2 linked regions of the Lichenicola cladoniae genome follow. The protein of the gene in region 1 interacts with the protein of each later gene in a pairwise test. Links are inferred from orthologs where the notes say so. Each region holds a gene or a part of one and is shown in the gene's direction. Other genes may lie near its edges. The genes, in order: HN018_RS10620 and glnK.

Region 1 (12,889 bases):
AGGCGAGCGTGTGTTCGGGGCGCAGCGCGGAGGCGCCGCGATGACCGATGACCAACACCTTGGGCGCCAGTGGCCGCTCGGCCTGGGCCAGGCTTGGAGCGGCCGGACCGGTCTCGGCAGCGGCAGGCGGTGCGAAGGCGCTCGCGACCATGGCGGTTCCTCCTGCTCCCAGTGCGCCGCGAAGGACGGCGCGCCTGGTCGGATCGGGGTGTTTCGGCATCATGGCGCGGCCCTCAGAACTGTGTCGAGAGGGTGAGGAAATACATCCGCGGCGCGATCGGGAAGGTATTGTAGGTGCCGGATGCCGCGCCGACCACCACGGTCGAGACGCCGCGCTGGTTGTTCAGGTTGGTGATATTGCCCTGGACGTAGATGTTCCTGAGGTATGAGCCGGCCGGAAGCGGAATACGATATCCGGCCTCGAGGTTCAGCATGAAGTAGCTCTTGACCGACAGGTCGTTGGTGTAGGTCGCATAACGCTTGCCGACATAGTCGCCCATCAGCTGCGCGTCGAAATTGCCGAAGTTCGCGCTGATGACCGACTTGTTCAGCCATGCCGGATCGCCGGGCACGTTCTTGCCGGCGGTGTGTACAAGAGTGCTGCCGCTCTGGTAGTTATCGTCGTAGACCGACTTGTTGTAGGACAGCGCGTTGTAGATCGCGAAGTGCCGTCCGAGATGCGCGGTCAGTGCAAAGTCGGCACCGTCGGTCGTCACGCTGCCGACATTCTGCAGGATCGACGCGCCGCCGACGATCGACGTGATGATCGCAGTCGGGCTGACCACGAGCTGACGATTGCTGAAGGCGACGTGATAGTAGCTGACCTGTCCCTCGATGCCGCTGAGCGGCCCGAACGACAGGTCGCGATGCTCGCGCAATCCACCCTCATAGGTCCAGGAGGTTTCCGGCTGTGCGGTGCGCTTGAAGAGGTCGAACGCGGCCTGGCTGCCGACGCTCCAGGGTGATGCGCCGCCGCCGCCATACGTCATGTACTGGCGCACGTTCTTCTGGATGTTGGCGAACAGCTGCTCATGCGACGTCGCGTCCCACACCGCGCCGACCTGCGGCAGGAACGCCTTCTCGGTGTCGATCTGGCCGACCGGCATGCCGGTGGAGCCGACCAGCGATCCGGGGAGTGGCTGCACCGGCACGGTCCCGTTGGCGAACTGCAGGCTCGATTTGAACCCGGCCTGCACGGCGAGTGTCGGCAGAATACGCCACTCGTCCTGGATGTGGGTCTGCACGACGGTGTTGGCGATCTGGCTGTAGTATTGCGTGAAGATCGAGCCGTCGGGTCGTTCGTAGGGGGTGGTCGGGGCGTTGACGTCCAGCCCGTACCAACGCCGGATCGCGGACGAGCTGTTATGCTCGACCCAGACCCCGGCTTCGATCGTGTGATGCCCGAGCGTCCAGTCGAGTGCGCCGATATAGCCGCCGCGATTGATCAGGTATTCGGTGGTGCGGGTGGCATAGCCGGAATTGCCGAAGATCTGCTTCAGGTTCTGGCCAGGAAAGTAGACGTTGAACAAGGCGGGCAGGCCGGCTGCGCTGATCGGTCCCGCAACCACACCGACCGAGTTGTCATGGTGATAGTAGAACTGGCTGTGCCAGATGAGATTGTCGGTGAAATGGTGGTCGAGCGTGGCATAGGCCAGCGCGTCTTCGCGTTGTGCGTCGCTGTAGTAGTTCCGGTAGTTGGCACCGGCGGCAGCGGGGGTAGCGCCGCTTGCACTCAGGTAGCTCAGCGCCTGCGGAAAATTCGGATACGTGAATGGGCGGGTATAGGGTGCACCGGATTCGCCGGCGACGTGGACGGTGCTGTCCTCGTTCGGTTCGACCTTGGTGGAGAAGTCGAAATACAGCGTCAGCTTGTCGCGGTCGGTCTCGTGCACGAACTTGCCGTTGACTTGGTAGCCGCCCTGCCGGCCATTGAAATCCCAGGCGCGGGCATCCTGCCGGGCGAACGCGACATAGGCCGAGTTGCCATTGCCGAACAGGCCGGTATCGACGCGTGCAAAGGTGCGGTAGGTGTCGTAGCTGCCGAAGGTCTGCGCGACTTGGCCGCCGAACTTCTTTTTCGGGTCCGACGAGAAGGTGTCGATGGTGCCGCCGAGGTTACTGGTCGATGCGGTGGCGAGGTCGCCGGCGCCGGAGGACAGGGTGACGCGGCTGATGTCCTCGCTGATCACTGCGCGCTGCGGCGACAATCCATTATAGTTGCCATAGTTCTGGTCGCCGAGCGGCACGCCGTCCAGGGTATAGCCGAGCTGCTGCGCATTGAAGCCGTGGATGTAGAGCGAGATGTTCTGCTCGTTGTTGCCCCATGGGTCCGAGGTTTCGTAGACCACGCCTGGAAGTGTTTGAAGCGCCTTCAGCGCGTTCGTTCCGGGAAGAAGCTTCTGGATCTCGCGGCCGGACAAAGAGACTGCGGACCGGCTCGAGCGCTTTGCCACGACCATGACGGTCTCGCCGTTGTCCGAGGCAGCCTTTGTCTTCGAAGTTCCAGGCTGGACGTCGACTGTGCCAGGGCTGGGTGCAAGGCGAGGCCGAGTGCGAGCGGAAGCAGCGCGCATAGCGACGATGACCCCAGCAGCATCCGCTGCGGAGAAATAAATCGACCGTATATCAAGTAGGCTCTCCAGAGGAAAAAGCAGGCGTCCGGCTTATTGCGAGGCAGACTAAAATATTGTGGAAATGCCGAGGAAGGTTAGACTTGCGTTGTACTTATTTTTCTCGCCTCTCGTCGCGAAGTGCAGTTACTGCAGTAGAAAAATCCCGGCAATCCGCAAAACCTGCTTGCACAGTATTGTCACGGCTCCTTCATAAAAACGTTGCCTTACCATCATCGAACCAAGGGTGTACGGGCAGGTGGCCTTGCGGGTGCTCGCTGGCTCGGCCAACCTGCCGAGCCGCTCCCGATGCGGTCCTGAAGGAGAGAATACATGACCAAAGCCAACGACCGCGTCGCCGATCATCCGATCGATGCGCAGTTCCTGGAGCGTTGGTCGCCACGGAGCTTCACCGGAGAGGCGATTCCCGAGACCGAGCTGATGACGCTGTTCGAGGCGGCGCGCTGGGCTCCGTCATCCTACAACTCGCAGCCGTGGCGATTCGTCTACGCACGTCGGGATACGCCGAGCTGGGACGGGTTCTTCGGATTGCTGAACCCGTTCAACCAGTCCTGGGCCAAGGATGCCGCGGCGATCATCGTGGCACTGTCGAAATCCACGATGCTGCCGCCCGGCAAGGATCGTGAGATCCCATCGCACAGCCATTCTTACGATGCGGGTGCCGGCTGGGCCTACCTTGCCCTGCAGGCGTCGCTGTCGGGCTGGGCCGCGCATGCCATGGTCGGCTTCGACATGGACACGGCGTTCGCGCAGTTGCAGGTGCCGCAGGGCTACCGGATCGAGGCATCGATAGCGATCGGCCGCCGTGGCGACAAGGGGCTGCTGCCGGAAGCGATGCAGTCCCGCGAAGAGCCGAACGGCCGCAACCCGATCGGGCAGTTCGTCATGGAAGGCCGCTTCCGCAACGACGCCTGATCCGGGGTCCCGAGGGCTTCGTCTCTGGCGAAGCCCCGGGCCTCGTTTCTAAGGAACCAGTACGGTTGCCGACGCCTGCGCCGCGATGCCTTCGCCGCGCCCGGTGAAGCCCAGCCGCTCGGTGGTGGTCGCCTTGACCGAGATCCGCCCGATCTCGACCTTGAGCAGGTCGGCCAGGCGTTGGCGCATCACCTCCGAGTACGGCCCGATCTTGGGCCGCTCGCAGATCAGGGTGACGTCCGCGTTCACCAGGACCCCGCCGCGGGCGGCGATGCGTTCGCCGGCATGGACCAGGAAGCGGGCGCTGTCGGCGTCCTTCCAGGTGTTCTCGCTGGGTGGGAAGTGGCGGCCGATATCGCCCTCCGCGAGGGCTCCGTAGATCGCGTCGCAGAGCGCATGGATGCCGACATCCGCGTCGGAATGGCCGGCCAGCCCGCGCTCGAACGGCACCGTGATGCCGCAGAGGATCAGTGGGCGTCCTGCCTCGAAGGCATGGACGTCGAAGCCGCTGCCAGTGCGCGGCAGCAGGGCGGGTCCGATCAACCGCTCCAGTCGCATCAGATCCTCCTCGTAGGTGAGCTTGATATTGTCCTCGCTGCCGGCGACCAGCGCGACCAAGTGGCCGGCCTGCTCGAGCAGGGCCGAATCGTCGGTAGCCCCCAGGGCACTGCTTCTGGCGGCCGCCCGGTGCAGGTCGAGGAGCAGGTCGAAGCGGAACCCCTGCGGGGTCTGGGCGCGAAACAGCTCGTCCCGGCGCACGGTCTCGACGACCGCACCGTCACGGGCGCGCTTCAGCGTATCTGCGACCGCGACGCCCGGTATGGCCCCGACATGGGTGGCAAGCGCCGCGATCACCCGCTCGATCAACGAAGCCGGGACGTAGGGGCGGGCGCCGTCATGGACCAGCACCAGCTCCGGCCGCAGATGCACCGGCAGCGCGGCGAGGGCCTCGAGCCCGATCAGCACGCTTTCCTGTCGGGTGCTGCCGCCCGGGATCGCTTCGGCAACCGACAGGCCGTGCAGCGCATCGGCGAGCAGCCCCGCGTCGCCGACCGGCTGGAGGTAGGACACATGCGGAAGCAGGGCTTCGGCGGCGTGACGAATGACGGGCCGGCGGCCGAGCGCAACGAATTGCTTCGGCGTGCCGGTGCCGTATCGGCGTCCGTTTCCGGCGGCAAGGAGGAGGGCGGCTATACGCATGGCGGAGGAATGCGGTGGGGGGCCGCTTTGGTCAATATGGCGTCCGCATCCACGGGGCCGTCCGTGGTCCGGAAGGTGTCCGCAGCGTGTGTCGCGCCGTGAGAGGAACGATTGCACCGATACGTCCCTGAGCGTATTTTGCCCAAATCATGGGCACTCCAAATGAATCCGGGTCGGATGACTGCATCGCACGCACCGTTTCTGCATCGGCTGTGGCCAGTGGCGGCGTGTGGCCGGTGAGCGAACGCGGGGACAGTCTGCTGAAGCCGATAGACCTGGGCGGCGTCGTCATCGAGACGCCGGTGATTCTGGCGCCGATGTCCGGCGTGACCGATTTGCCGTTCCGCCGGCTGGCACGATCGCTTGGTGCCGGGCTGGTGGTGTCGGAGATGATCGCCTCCTGGGCGATGGTGCACGAGAACTCCGCCACGCTGCGCATGGCCGAGACGCTCGACGAGGGCCCGAATGCGGTGCAGCTCGCCGGCTGCGAGCCGGAGGCGATGGCTCAGGCGGCACGGATCGCGGTCGATCTGGGCGCCAACATCATCGACATCAATTTCGGGTGCCCGGCGAAGAAAGTCGCCGTCGGACAGCAGGCCGGCTCGGCGCTGATGCGTGACGAGATCCTGGCGGCACGGCTGCTTGAGGCGACTGTAAAGGCAGTGGATGTACCCGTGACGCTGAAGATGCGGATGGGATGGGACCATGCCAGCCTGAACGCGCCGCGGCTGGCGGTGATCGCGCAGGAGTGCGGCATCAGGATGGTCAGCGTGCATGGGCGCACGCGCCAGCAATTCTATACCGGTCACGCCGACTGGAACTTCGTGCGCCAGGTCAAGGAGAGCGTTCGCCTGCCGGTGATCGTGAATGGCGACATCCTGACGCTGGAGGATGCGCGCGAGGCGCTGCGCCAGTCCGGTGCCGATGGCGTGATGATCGGCCGCGGCTGCTATGGCCGACCCTGGTTTCCGGCCCAGGTCGCACAGGCGCTCACCACCGGCCGCGTGGTGCCCGATCCGGACCTGGCGGCCGAAAAGGCGATCGTGCTGCAGCACTACCAGGCGATGCTCAGCCATTTCGGCACCTATCCCGGGCTTCGGCTCGCCCGCAAACATGTGTCCTGGTATTCGGCGGCGCTGCCGCAGTCGGCCCAGTTCCGCGCCGCCTTCAACCGGATCGAGGATACCGTCGAGGCGGTCGCGGCGATCGAGGCCTTCTACGATCGCCAGATCGCCGCCGGCGCCGGACGCGACCGGCGCGAGCCGAGCTTGCAGGATCTGGCCGCATGAGGACCACCACCTTCAAGGCGTCGAGCACCGTGGCCGTCGCGCACCGTGCAGCGTCAAGGCCGGCGACGGCCACGCTGGCACCGGACGCGGCGGCGATACTGGATTGCCTGCCGGTGCCGGTGCTGATGCTCGATGGCTCGGACAGCATCCGGTATGCCAACAGCGCCGCGGAACCGTTTTTCGGCATGTCCAAATCGCAGCTGCGATTGCTCGGCATGGCGGACCTGCTGCCCGGCGACCACCCGCTGTTCCAGCTGATCGAGCAGGTCAGGTCGACCGGTGCCACCATCGTCGAACACGAGTTGACCCTCGAAGGTCCGCGTCTCAGCCGGGCGGGGATTACCGTGCAAGGCGCGCCGGCCAGCGACTCTCCTGAATTCGTGCTGCTGACGCTCCATGACTCGTCCGCCGCGCGAGCGCTCGACCGGCAGATGACCTTCCGCAACGCCGCCCGCAGCGTGTCCGGCATGGCGGCGATTCTGGCGCACGAGGTCAAGAACCCGCTCTCCGGAATACGCGGCGCGGCCCAGTTGCTGGAAAGCACGGTGGTCGAGAACGACCGCGAGCTGGCGGTGCTGATCCGCGAGGAGGCCGATCGCATTCGCGCGCTGGTCGAGCGGATGGAAATGTTCAGCGAGAAGCCGATCGAGCGGCGTCCGGTCAACATCCATCGCGTGCTGGAGCATGTGCGGCTGCTGGCCCAGCGCGGGTTCGCCGCGCATATCCGCTTTATCGAGAATTACGATCCGTCGCTGCCGCCGGTCTGGGGCAATCGCGACCAGCTGGTCCAGGTGCTGCTCAACCTGGTGAAGAACGCGGCCGAGGCGATTACGGCGGATACCGGCAGCGGCGAGATCACGCTGTGCACCGCCTATCGCCATAGTGTCCGGCTGGCAGTTCCGGGTTCCGACCAGCGCATGCATCTACCCCTGATGGTGACGGTGCGCGACAGCGGGCCCGGTATTTCAGAATCGATCCGGCCGCATCTGTTCGAGCCGTTCCTGACCACCAAGGTCACCGGAACCGGCCTCGGGCTGGCGCTGGCGGCCAAGATCATCGGCGATCATGGTGGCCTGATCGAGATCGAGAGCCGCCCCGGCCGCACCGACGTCCTGCTGCACCTGCCGGTCCTGGTCGAGGACGAAGGCGAGCAGTAAAGCGGCGGCAACGTCCCATTTTCGTCGCGCGAGCGACCTTTTAAGAAGTGTCCGGTAACCCAATGACCTTGCCAACCGTTCTCGTGGCCGACGACGACCGCTCGATCAGGACCGTCCTGACGCAGGCACTCGGGCGGTCGGGATACCAGGTGCGTACGACCGGCAATGCCGCGACCCTCTGGCGCTGGGTCGAGGATGGGGAGGGCGATCTGGTCATCACCGACGTGGTGATGCCGGACGAGAACGGCCTGGACCTGATCCCGCGGATCAAGCGGATCCGGCCAGAGCTGCGGATCGTGGTGATGAGCGCGCAATCGACACTGATGACCGCGGTGAAGGCGGCCCAGCGCGGCGCATTCGAGTATCTGCCCAAGCCGTTCGACCTGAAGGAGCTGCTGTCGGTCGTCGGACGCGCGCTCGCGGCCCCACAGCCGCCATCGGTGGATACCAGCCTCCCGCCCGACTCCGACGAGCGCATGCCGCTGATCGGCCGGTCGGGCGCGATGCAGGACATCTACCGGATCATCGCACGCCTCACGACCGCCGACCTGACCGTGATGATCAGCGGCGAGAGCGGCACCGGCAAGGAGCTGGTGGCGCGCGCCCTGCACGATTACGGCCGCCGTCGCGGCGGTCCGTTCGTCGCCATCAACATGGCGGCGATCCCGCGCGAGTTGATCGAGAGCGAGTTGTTCGGGCATGAGCGCGGCGCCTTCACCGGCGCTACCAATCGCAACCAGGGCCGCTTCGAGCAGGCTGCGGGCGGCACCCTGTTCCTCGACGAGATCGGCGACATGCCGCCAGAGGCACAGACGCGCCTGCTGCGGGTGCTGCAGGAAGGCGAGTTCACCACTGTTGGCGGGCGGCAACCGATCAAGGCGAACGTACGCATCATCGCCGCGACCCATCGCGACCTCCGCCAGCTTATCCGGACAGGCGCATTCCGCGAGGATCTGTTCTACCGGCTGAACGTGGTGCCGATCCGGCTGCCGCCGCTGCGTGAGCGCGCCGAGGACATCGCCACCCTGGCCCGGCACTTCCTGGACAAGGTGCAGCAGAGCGGCCTGCCGGCGAAGAGCCTTTCCGACGAGGCGATCGAGCGGCTGCAGTCGCATCGCTGGCCCGGCAATGTCCGCGAGCTCGAGAACCTGATGCGCCGGCTGGCGGCCCTGTATCCGCAGGAAGTGATCAGCGGCGATGTCATCAGCATCGAGCTCGAGGAGAACTCGATGCACAACGACCCGGCGGTGACCTCCAACGAGCAGGAGAAACTGGCCTCGGCGGTCGAGCGGCACATCCGCCAGTACCTGGCGGCGAGCCATGACGGCATGCCGATGCGCGACATCTACGACCGGGTGATCGCCGAGGTGGAGCGGCCGTTGATCCAGATGACCCTGGCCTCGACCAAGGGCAACCAGATCAAGGCGGCCGCGATGCTCGGGCTCAATCGCAACACGCTGCGCAAGAAGATCAGGGATCTGGAGATCCCGGTCGTGCGCGGCATTGGCTGAGGAACGACCGGGCGCCGTGACGACATTGTTTTCGCGCAGCTGGCACGCCGGGCCACGCCTGGTCGATATCCTGCTCGGAAAGGTGGCGACACTGACCATCGCGGCGACGGCCCTGGCCCTGGGCGTCGCCACCTTCGCGGTCCTGTCGCGGGGCATGTCCCTGACCCACCGGCCGCATGTCGAGGTCGGGCTGTTCATCTGCAACCTGGTGGCGCTGCTGCTGCTGGCGGCCGCACTCGTGGTGCGGCTGGCACGGGTGGCGTCCGACCGGCGGAGCGGGCTCGCCGGCGCCAAGCTGCATGTGCGGCTGGTGATGCTGTTCAGCGTCGTGGCGGTCGCGCCAACCATCGTGGTCGGCGTGTTCGCCGGCGTGTTCTTCCATCTGGGGATCCAGATCTGGTTCAGCGACCGGGTCCGCACGGCGCTCGACGAGGCGGTGGCCGCCAGCCAGGGCTACCTGCAGGAGCACAACAACAACATCCGGGCCGATGCGATCGCGATGGCGAACGATCTCGGGCAGGCCGGGGAACTGCAATATATCGACCCGCGGACGCTGGGGCAGGTCCTGGTCGACGAGAAGAACTCGCGCAGTCTCAACGAGGCCGCCATCTACGACCCGCACACCAACCAGGTGGTGGTATCGGCCGGACTGCTGGGCGGCCTCGGCGTCGCGGTGCCGCCGGCCGCGGCGACCATGCTGGCCCGGTCAGGCGACGTGGCGATCCTCGATAGTCCGGACGGCCAGACCGTGAGTGCGGTGATCGGGATCGGCGAGGCGCCCAACCCGGCGCTGATGCTGGTGATTTCCCGGCCGGTCGACTCCGTCATTCTCGAGCACATGCACCACACCCAGAGCGTGGTGGCCGACTACAACCGGCTCGACAAGAACCGGTCCGTGCTGCAGATCACCTTCATCATGATCTTCGCGCTGGTGGCACTGCTGGTGCTGGCGGCGGCGGTGCTGTTCGGCCTGGTGCTTGCCAACCAGATCGCCCGGCCGGTCGGACTGCTGATCCTGGCGGCCGAACGGGTGCGCGGCGGTGACCTCGCGGTCAGGGTCCCGGAAGCCGATCGCGACGACGAGGTTGCCGGGCTGTCGCGTGCCTTCAACCGGATGACCGACCAGCTCTCGTCGCAGCGGCGCGAACTCATGTCCGCGTACAGCCAGATCAACGAGCGGCGGCGCTTCACCGAGGCGGTGCTGTCCGGGGTGTCGGCCGGGGTGATCGGCCTGGATGCCGACCAGCGTGTCGAGCTGCCCAACCTGACAGCGAGTGCCTTGCTGGAGACCGAACTCATGGACGCGGTCGGGCACCGGCTTGCGGATATCGTCCCCGAGTTCGCCGCGCTGCTGACCCTGGCCGCCGCGCAGCCGGAGCGGGCGCAGACGGCGGAAGTACAGCACGGCGCGCTGTCGAGCCGGCGAACGCTGCTGGTGCGGATCGGCCCGGAGATGCGCGGCGCGGTGACCGAGGGCTACGTGGTGACGTTCGACGACATCACCGAGCTGCAGTCGGCGCAGCGGAAGGCCGCATGGGCCGATGTGGCACGGCGGATCGCGCACGAGATCAAGAACCCGCTGACCCCGATCCAGTTGTCGGCCGAGCGGCTGAAGCGGCGGTTCCTGCGCGAAATCGCTTCCGACCCGGACACATTCAGCCAGTGCGTCGACACCATCGTTCGACAGGTGGGGGACATCGGCCGAATGGTGGACGAGTTCTCCGCCTTTGCGCGGATGCCGCAGCCGATGATTCGGCCGGAAGACCTGTCCCGAATCGTCCGGGAGACATTGATCCTGCAGAAGAGCGCACATCCGGAAATCGCCTTCATCACCAGCCTGCCCGATCGCGGCCCGACCATCGCCTGTGACCGGCGCCTGATTGGCCAGGCCCTGACCAACCTGCTTCAGAATGCGGCCGACGGCATCGCGATGCGGCCCAGGCTTGCCGCGCCGGATGCGGGCGAGCCCGGCTTGGACGAGCCGGCCGCAAAAATCCCCGATGGTGCAGCGGGAAGCCAATTTGCAACGCGTCCCGGAGCTCCTGCGAGCAATGCGGCGTCCGGGAATTTCGGAACGATCTGGCTAAGTCTGGAGGCGCACGGACGCGACATCTGGATCTCGGTGGCCGACGACGGTGTCGGATTGCCGACCGAGGAGCGCGCGCGCCTGACCGAGCCCTATGTGACCCATAAGCCCAAAGGTACCGGGCTAGGGCTTGCTATCGTCAAAAAGATCATGGAGGACCATGGAGGTTCCATCATGCTGGACGATCGGGGCAGTGGAACAGGAGCGGTTGCGACATTGATATTGCCGGTGAAATCTTCCGATGGCGCATGAGATTCTAATCGTCGACGACGAGCCGGACATCCGGCTCTTGCTCGAAGGTATCCTTCGGGACGAAGGCTATGAAACCAGGCTCGCCGCCGACTCCGATCAGGCGATCGCTGCCTTCAGGGCCAGAAGGCCGTCCCTGGTGATCCTCGACATCTGGCTGCAGGGCTCCCGGCTCGACGGACTCGGCATCCTGCAGGCGATGCAGGGCGAGGAGCCGGCGGTACCGACCATCATGATTTCGGGTCACGGGACCATCGAGACCGCCGTCGCCGCCCTCCAGCACGGCGCCTACGACTTCATCGAGAAGCCGTTCCAGTCGGACCGGTTGCTGGTGGTGGTGCGTCGTGCACTCGAGGCAGCCCGGCTCTCGCGCGAGAACGCCGAGCTGCGATTGCGGGCCGGGCCGGAGAGCACCCTGCATGGCGAGAGTGCCGCGATCGTGGCGGTGCGCGCGCAGATCGATCGCGTGGCACCAACCGGGTCGCGTGTGCTGATCAGCGGCGCCGCCGGGTCGGGCAAGGAGGTCGCAGCCCGGATGATCCACGCGCGCTCGCGCCGGGCGGACGGGCCGTTCGTGGCGCTGAACTGCGCGACGCTGGCGCCGGTGCGGTTCGAGGAAGAGCTGTTCGGGATCGAGGGCTCGGCGGACGGGCAGGGCGCGGTACGACGGACCGGGCTGCTGGAGCGTGCGCATGGTGGCACGTTGCTGCTCGACGAGGTCGCCGACATGCCGGTCGAGACCCAGGGAAAGATCGTCAGGGCGCTGCAGGACCAGACCTTCGAGCGGCTTGGCGGGGCGACCCGCGTCAAGGTCGATGTGCGGGTGCTGGCCACCACGAACCGCGACCTGCAGGCCGAAATCGCTGCCGGACGGTTCCGGGAAGACCTCTATTATCGGCTGGCGGTGGTGCCCTTGCGGGTGCCGAGCCTGCGCGAGCGACGCGAGGACATTCCCGACCTGGCACGGCTGTTCCTGACCCGCTCGGCGGAAGCGGCCGGCCTGCCGATGCGCGAGCTTTCGGCGGACGCGCTTGCGGCCTTGCAGAGCTACGAATGGCCAGGCAATTCGCGCGAGCTCCGCAACCTGATGGATTGGCTGCTCATCATGGTGCCGGGTGGGTCTGAAACCATCCGTGCCGAGATGCTGCCTCCGACGATCGGGCAAGGGGCACCGGCCTTGCTGAAGTTCGATCCGGCGGCGGACGTGATGGGCCTGCCATTGCGCGAGGCGCGCGACCTGTTCGAGACGCAGTATCTGCAGGCGCAGCTGCTCCGTTTCGGCGGCAACATCAGCCGCACGGCAGGCTTCGTCGGTATGGAGCGGAGTGCGCTGCATCGCAAGCTGAAGCAGCTCGGGGTCAACTCCGAGGACCGCATTCCAGGCTGAGGGATGGATTTTGCGGTCCGTGCGACTGGCTGCTAAATAGCCCATAACTGGTCGCTCGTTCGCGTCGCGTCGCGCCGTGGCTGCTGCCGGAACAATAAGAAAAAAGGGCTTTAGCGATGGCTAAGGACAACTCGCAGAACGTGCAGGACGTATTTCTCAATCACGTCCGTCGTTCCAAGACTCCGGTGACGATTTTCCTGGTCAACGGCGTCAAGCTCCAGGGGATCATCACCTGGTTCGATAACTTCTCGGTCCTGTTGCGTCGGGATGGGCACACCCAGCTCGTCTACAAGCACGCCATCAGCACCGTGATGCCGGCGGCGCCGATCGCCTTGTTCGATCAGAACAAGGTCGAGGGTGGCGTTGCCGTTCCCGCCGGCGCCGAGACCGAGCAGGAAGTGGCGCTGATGAAAAGCATCGTCTGACGGTGACGTCCTCGGAAGCCGCTTCCCGACCGACCCGCGC
Region 2 (2,757 bases), 1.6 Mb from region 1 along the record:
CGACGGCGTCGCGTTCGCTCCAGACGATCGCCGACAGATGCGGGGCGCCCTCGGTCGGAGCCATCGGCAGTTGCGCGAACGGGCCACCGGGCAGGAAATGCTCGAGCGCGTGATTATGGTGCGGCTTCGTGTGGGCGATTGCGCAGACCAGGCCGGCCTGGCGATAGCCGAATCGGGTGACGGCGATCCCGGCCTGCCGCCGCAGCGGGCTCTCGCGTCCCTCCGCCGCCACCACCAGCTGGGCGCGTATCGTGCGACCATCGGTCGTGCGCACGATGGCGGCCTGATCGGTCCGGGTGACCGAGGCCTCGGTGGGAGCGGCGACGACGATCGCGGGCATCGCGTGCAGCGTCGCGTTCAGCGCCACCCGCAAGCTGCGCGCCTCGGTCATCCAGCCGAACGGCTCGCCGACCTCGTGATGGTCGAAATGCAGGAACAGCGGCGAAGCCGGCTGCCCCGGCTTGCCGTCGGATACCCGGATGCCCTCGATCGGGCAGGACGGCAGCGGCAGGTGGCTCCACACGCCGGCGGCCTCGAGCAGGCGCCGCGAACTCGCGGCGATCGCATAGGCGCGGCCATCGAAATCCGGATGTTCCATCGGCGGAAGTGCCGCCCGGTCGACGATCGCCACCGGTAAGCCGGCGGCGCCAAGACGGCAGGCGAGGGTGGCGCCGACCGGTCCGGCACCGACGACGCAGACGGCGACGTCCAGATTGGTGTTACTCATCTGCAAGGCTCCAGAAACTATTCATCGGTCCGCCACACGGTGGTGCGCGTAATATGGGCGTCGCGCCGCCGATCACTGCACCAATTTCGTGCACGACCGCGACTTTCTAGGTTCGTGCCGGCTCATCGTCGCTCGTGGCGAATCTGTGGCATGGATTTTGGAACGATTGCGTGCCAAATCGAGAGATGCTCCGGCGCGGCGTTGGAGAAGGTTCGTCCGGCCCGGCATGTGCCGATCAGCCGTCGTGACCAGGCAGAACAAGAAGAGAGAGGTGCGATGAAGCTCGTCACAGCAGTCATCAAGCCCTTCAAGCTCGATGACGTAAGAGAAGCGCTGACACCGCTTGGTGTTCAGGGACTCACGGTCTCCGAGGTGAAGGGATTTGGTCGCCAGAAAGGCCAGACCGAAATCTACCGCGGCGCGGAGTACCACGTCAGCTTCCTGCCGAAGGTCAAGATCGAGGTCGCCGTGTCCGACGACATGGTGGACCAGGTGGTCGAGGCCATCCTGCAGTCGGCGCACACCGGCAAGATCGGCGACGGCAAGATCTTCGTGAGCGAGATCCTCAGAGCCATCCGGATCCGTACCCGTGAGACCGGCGAGGATGCGCTGTGAGGGACACCACTCCGATGCACGTTGCCCCCGCGGCTCGATCGCCGCTGTCCTCCAACATCCGCACCGGTATCGCAACAGGCTCGGCGCTTGCGGCCATCATGCTGCTGGCCTTCGCTCATCCGGCGCTGGCCGCCGATGCCGCGCCCGCTGCACCCGTGGCGCCTCCGAAGATCGATTCCGGCGATACCGCCTGGATGCTCACCAGCACCGCCCTGGTGCTGATGATGACGGTGCCCGGCCTCGCGCTCTATTACGCCGGCATGGTGCGCAAGAAAAACGTCCTCGCCACCTTGATGCAGGCTTTCGCGATCTGCTGCCTGGTCACCATTACCTGGGTCGTGGTCGGCTACAGCCTGACCTTCACCACCGGCTCGGCCTACATCGGCGATTTCTCGCGCTTCATGCTGCATGGCATGGCCACGAACATCACCAAGGGCTCCGACATCGGCTTCACTCTCGGCGCGGGATCGTCCAATCCGACGGTCACGACGATCCCCGAGAGCGTCTACATGATGTTCCAGATGACGTTCGCGATCATCACCCCGGCGCTGATCGCCGGCGCGTTCGCGGATCGCATGAAATTCTCCGCCATGTGCGTCTTCATGGTGCTGTGGTCGATCGTCGTCTACGCGCCGATCGCGCACTGGGTCTGGAGCCCGATCGGCTGGGTCGCCGCGTTTGGCGCGATCGACTTCGCCGGCGGCACCGTCGTTCACATCAATGCCGGTATCGCCGGCCTGATGTGCGCGCTCGTGCTCGGCAAGCGCACCGGCTACGGCCATGACGACATGTCGCCGCACAACCTCACCTACGCGGTCATCGGCGCATCGCTCCTGTGGGTTGGCTGGTTCGGCTTCAACGCCGGCTCCGCGGTCGGCGCGAACGGACGCGCCGGCATGGCGATGGCCGCAACGCAGATCGCGACCGCGGCAGCAGCACTCGGCTGGATGTTCGCCGAGTGGATCATCAAGGGCAAGCCGACCGTTCTCGGCATCATTTCCGGCGCGGTTGCCGGACTGGTCGCGATCACCCCGGCTTCGGGCTTCGTGCTGCCGGGTGCTTCGATCATCATCGGCCTCGTCGCCGGTGTCGGCTGCTACTTCGCGGCAACCAGCCTCAAGCATCTGCTCGGTTATGACGACAGTCTCGATGCGTTCGGCGTGCACGGTATCGGCGGCATCATCGGTGCGTTGCTGACCGGCGTGTTCGCCTATGGCCCTCTTTCGGCAACCGATGCGTCGCCGGCCGGCGTCGTCGGGTCGTTCGCCCAGTTCATCATCCAGGGCAAGGCCGTCCTGGTGACCGTGATCTGGAGCGGCCTGCTTTCATTCGTCCTGCTGAAAGTCATCGACTGGACCATCGGTCTTCGCGTCAGCCATGACGACGAGGTCGAAGGTCTCGACATGACGCTGCAC

The links.
Region 2: the proteins of HN018_RS10620 (region 1) and glnK interact in binary tests that used the Escherichia coli proteins (3 or more experiments, as listed by UniProt). The link is inferred for Lichenicola cladoniae from one-to-one orthologs.

Annotation. Positions count from the first base shown.
Region 1 is NZ_CP053708.1:2,280,684-2,293,572, forward strand. What follows is about bases 5,112-8,110. They hold HN018_RS10620 (two-component system sensor histidine kinase NtrB), read left to right. Parts: upstream 5,112-6,030; coding sequence 6,031-7,191; downstream 7,192-8,110. Other genes in these bases: dusB (tRNA dihydrouridine synthase DusB), read left to right, coding at 5,112-6,034; ntrC (nitrogen regulation protein NR(I)), read left to right, coding at 7,254-8,110. Also shown: HN018_RS10595 (glycerophosphodiester phosphodiesterase), read right to left, coding at 1-151; HN018_RS10600 (TonB-dependent receptor), read right to left, coding at 234-2,459; HN018_RS10605 (nitroreductase family protein), read left to right, coding at 2,943-3,545; HN018_RS10610 (bifunctional 2-C-methyl-D-erythritol 4-phosphate cytidylyltransferase/2-C-methyl-D-erythritol 2,4-cyclodiphosphate synthase), read right to left, coding at 3,594-4,745; more of dusB, read left to right, coding at 4,982-5,111; more of ntrC, read left to right, coding at 8,111-8,702; HN018_RS10630 (sensor histidine kinase NtrY-like), read left to right, coding at 8,728-11,040; nitrogen assimilation response regulator NtrX, read left to right, coding at 11,030-12,424; RNA chaperone Hfq, read left to right, coding at 12,541-12,849; GTPase HflX, read left to right, coding at 12,852-12,889.
Region 2 is NZ_CP053708.1:681,399-684,155, forward strand. The notes cover bases 1-2,672. They hold glnK (P-II family nitrogen regulator), read left to right. Parts: upstream 1-1,003; coding sequence 1,004-1,342; downstream 1,343-2,672. Other genes in these bases: HN018_RS02990 (UbiH/UbiF/VisC/COQ6 family ubiquinone biosynthesis hydroxylase), read right to left, coding at 1-727; HN018_RS03000 (ammonium transporter), read left to right, coding at 1,357-2,672. Outside these bases: more of HN018_RS03000, read left to right, coding at 2,673-2,757. UniProt on the Escherichia coli protein: Involved in the regulation of nitrogen metabolism. Regulates the activity of its targets by protein-protein interaction in response to the nitrogen status of the cell.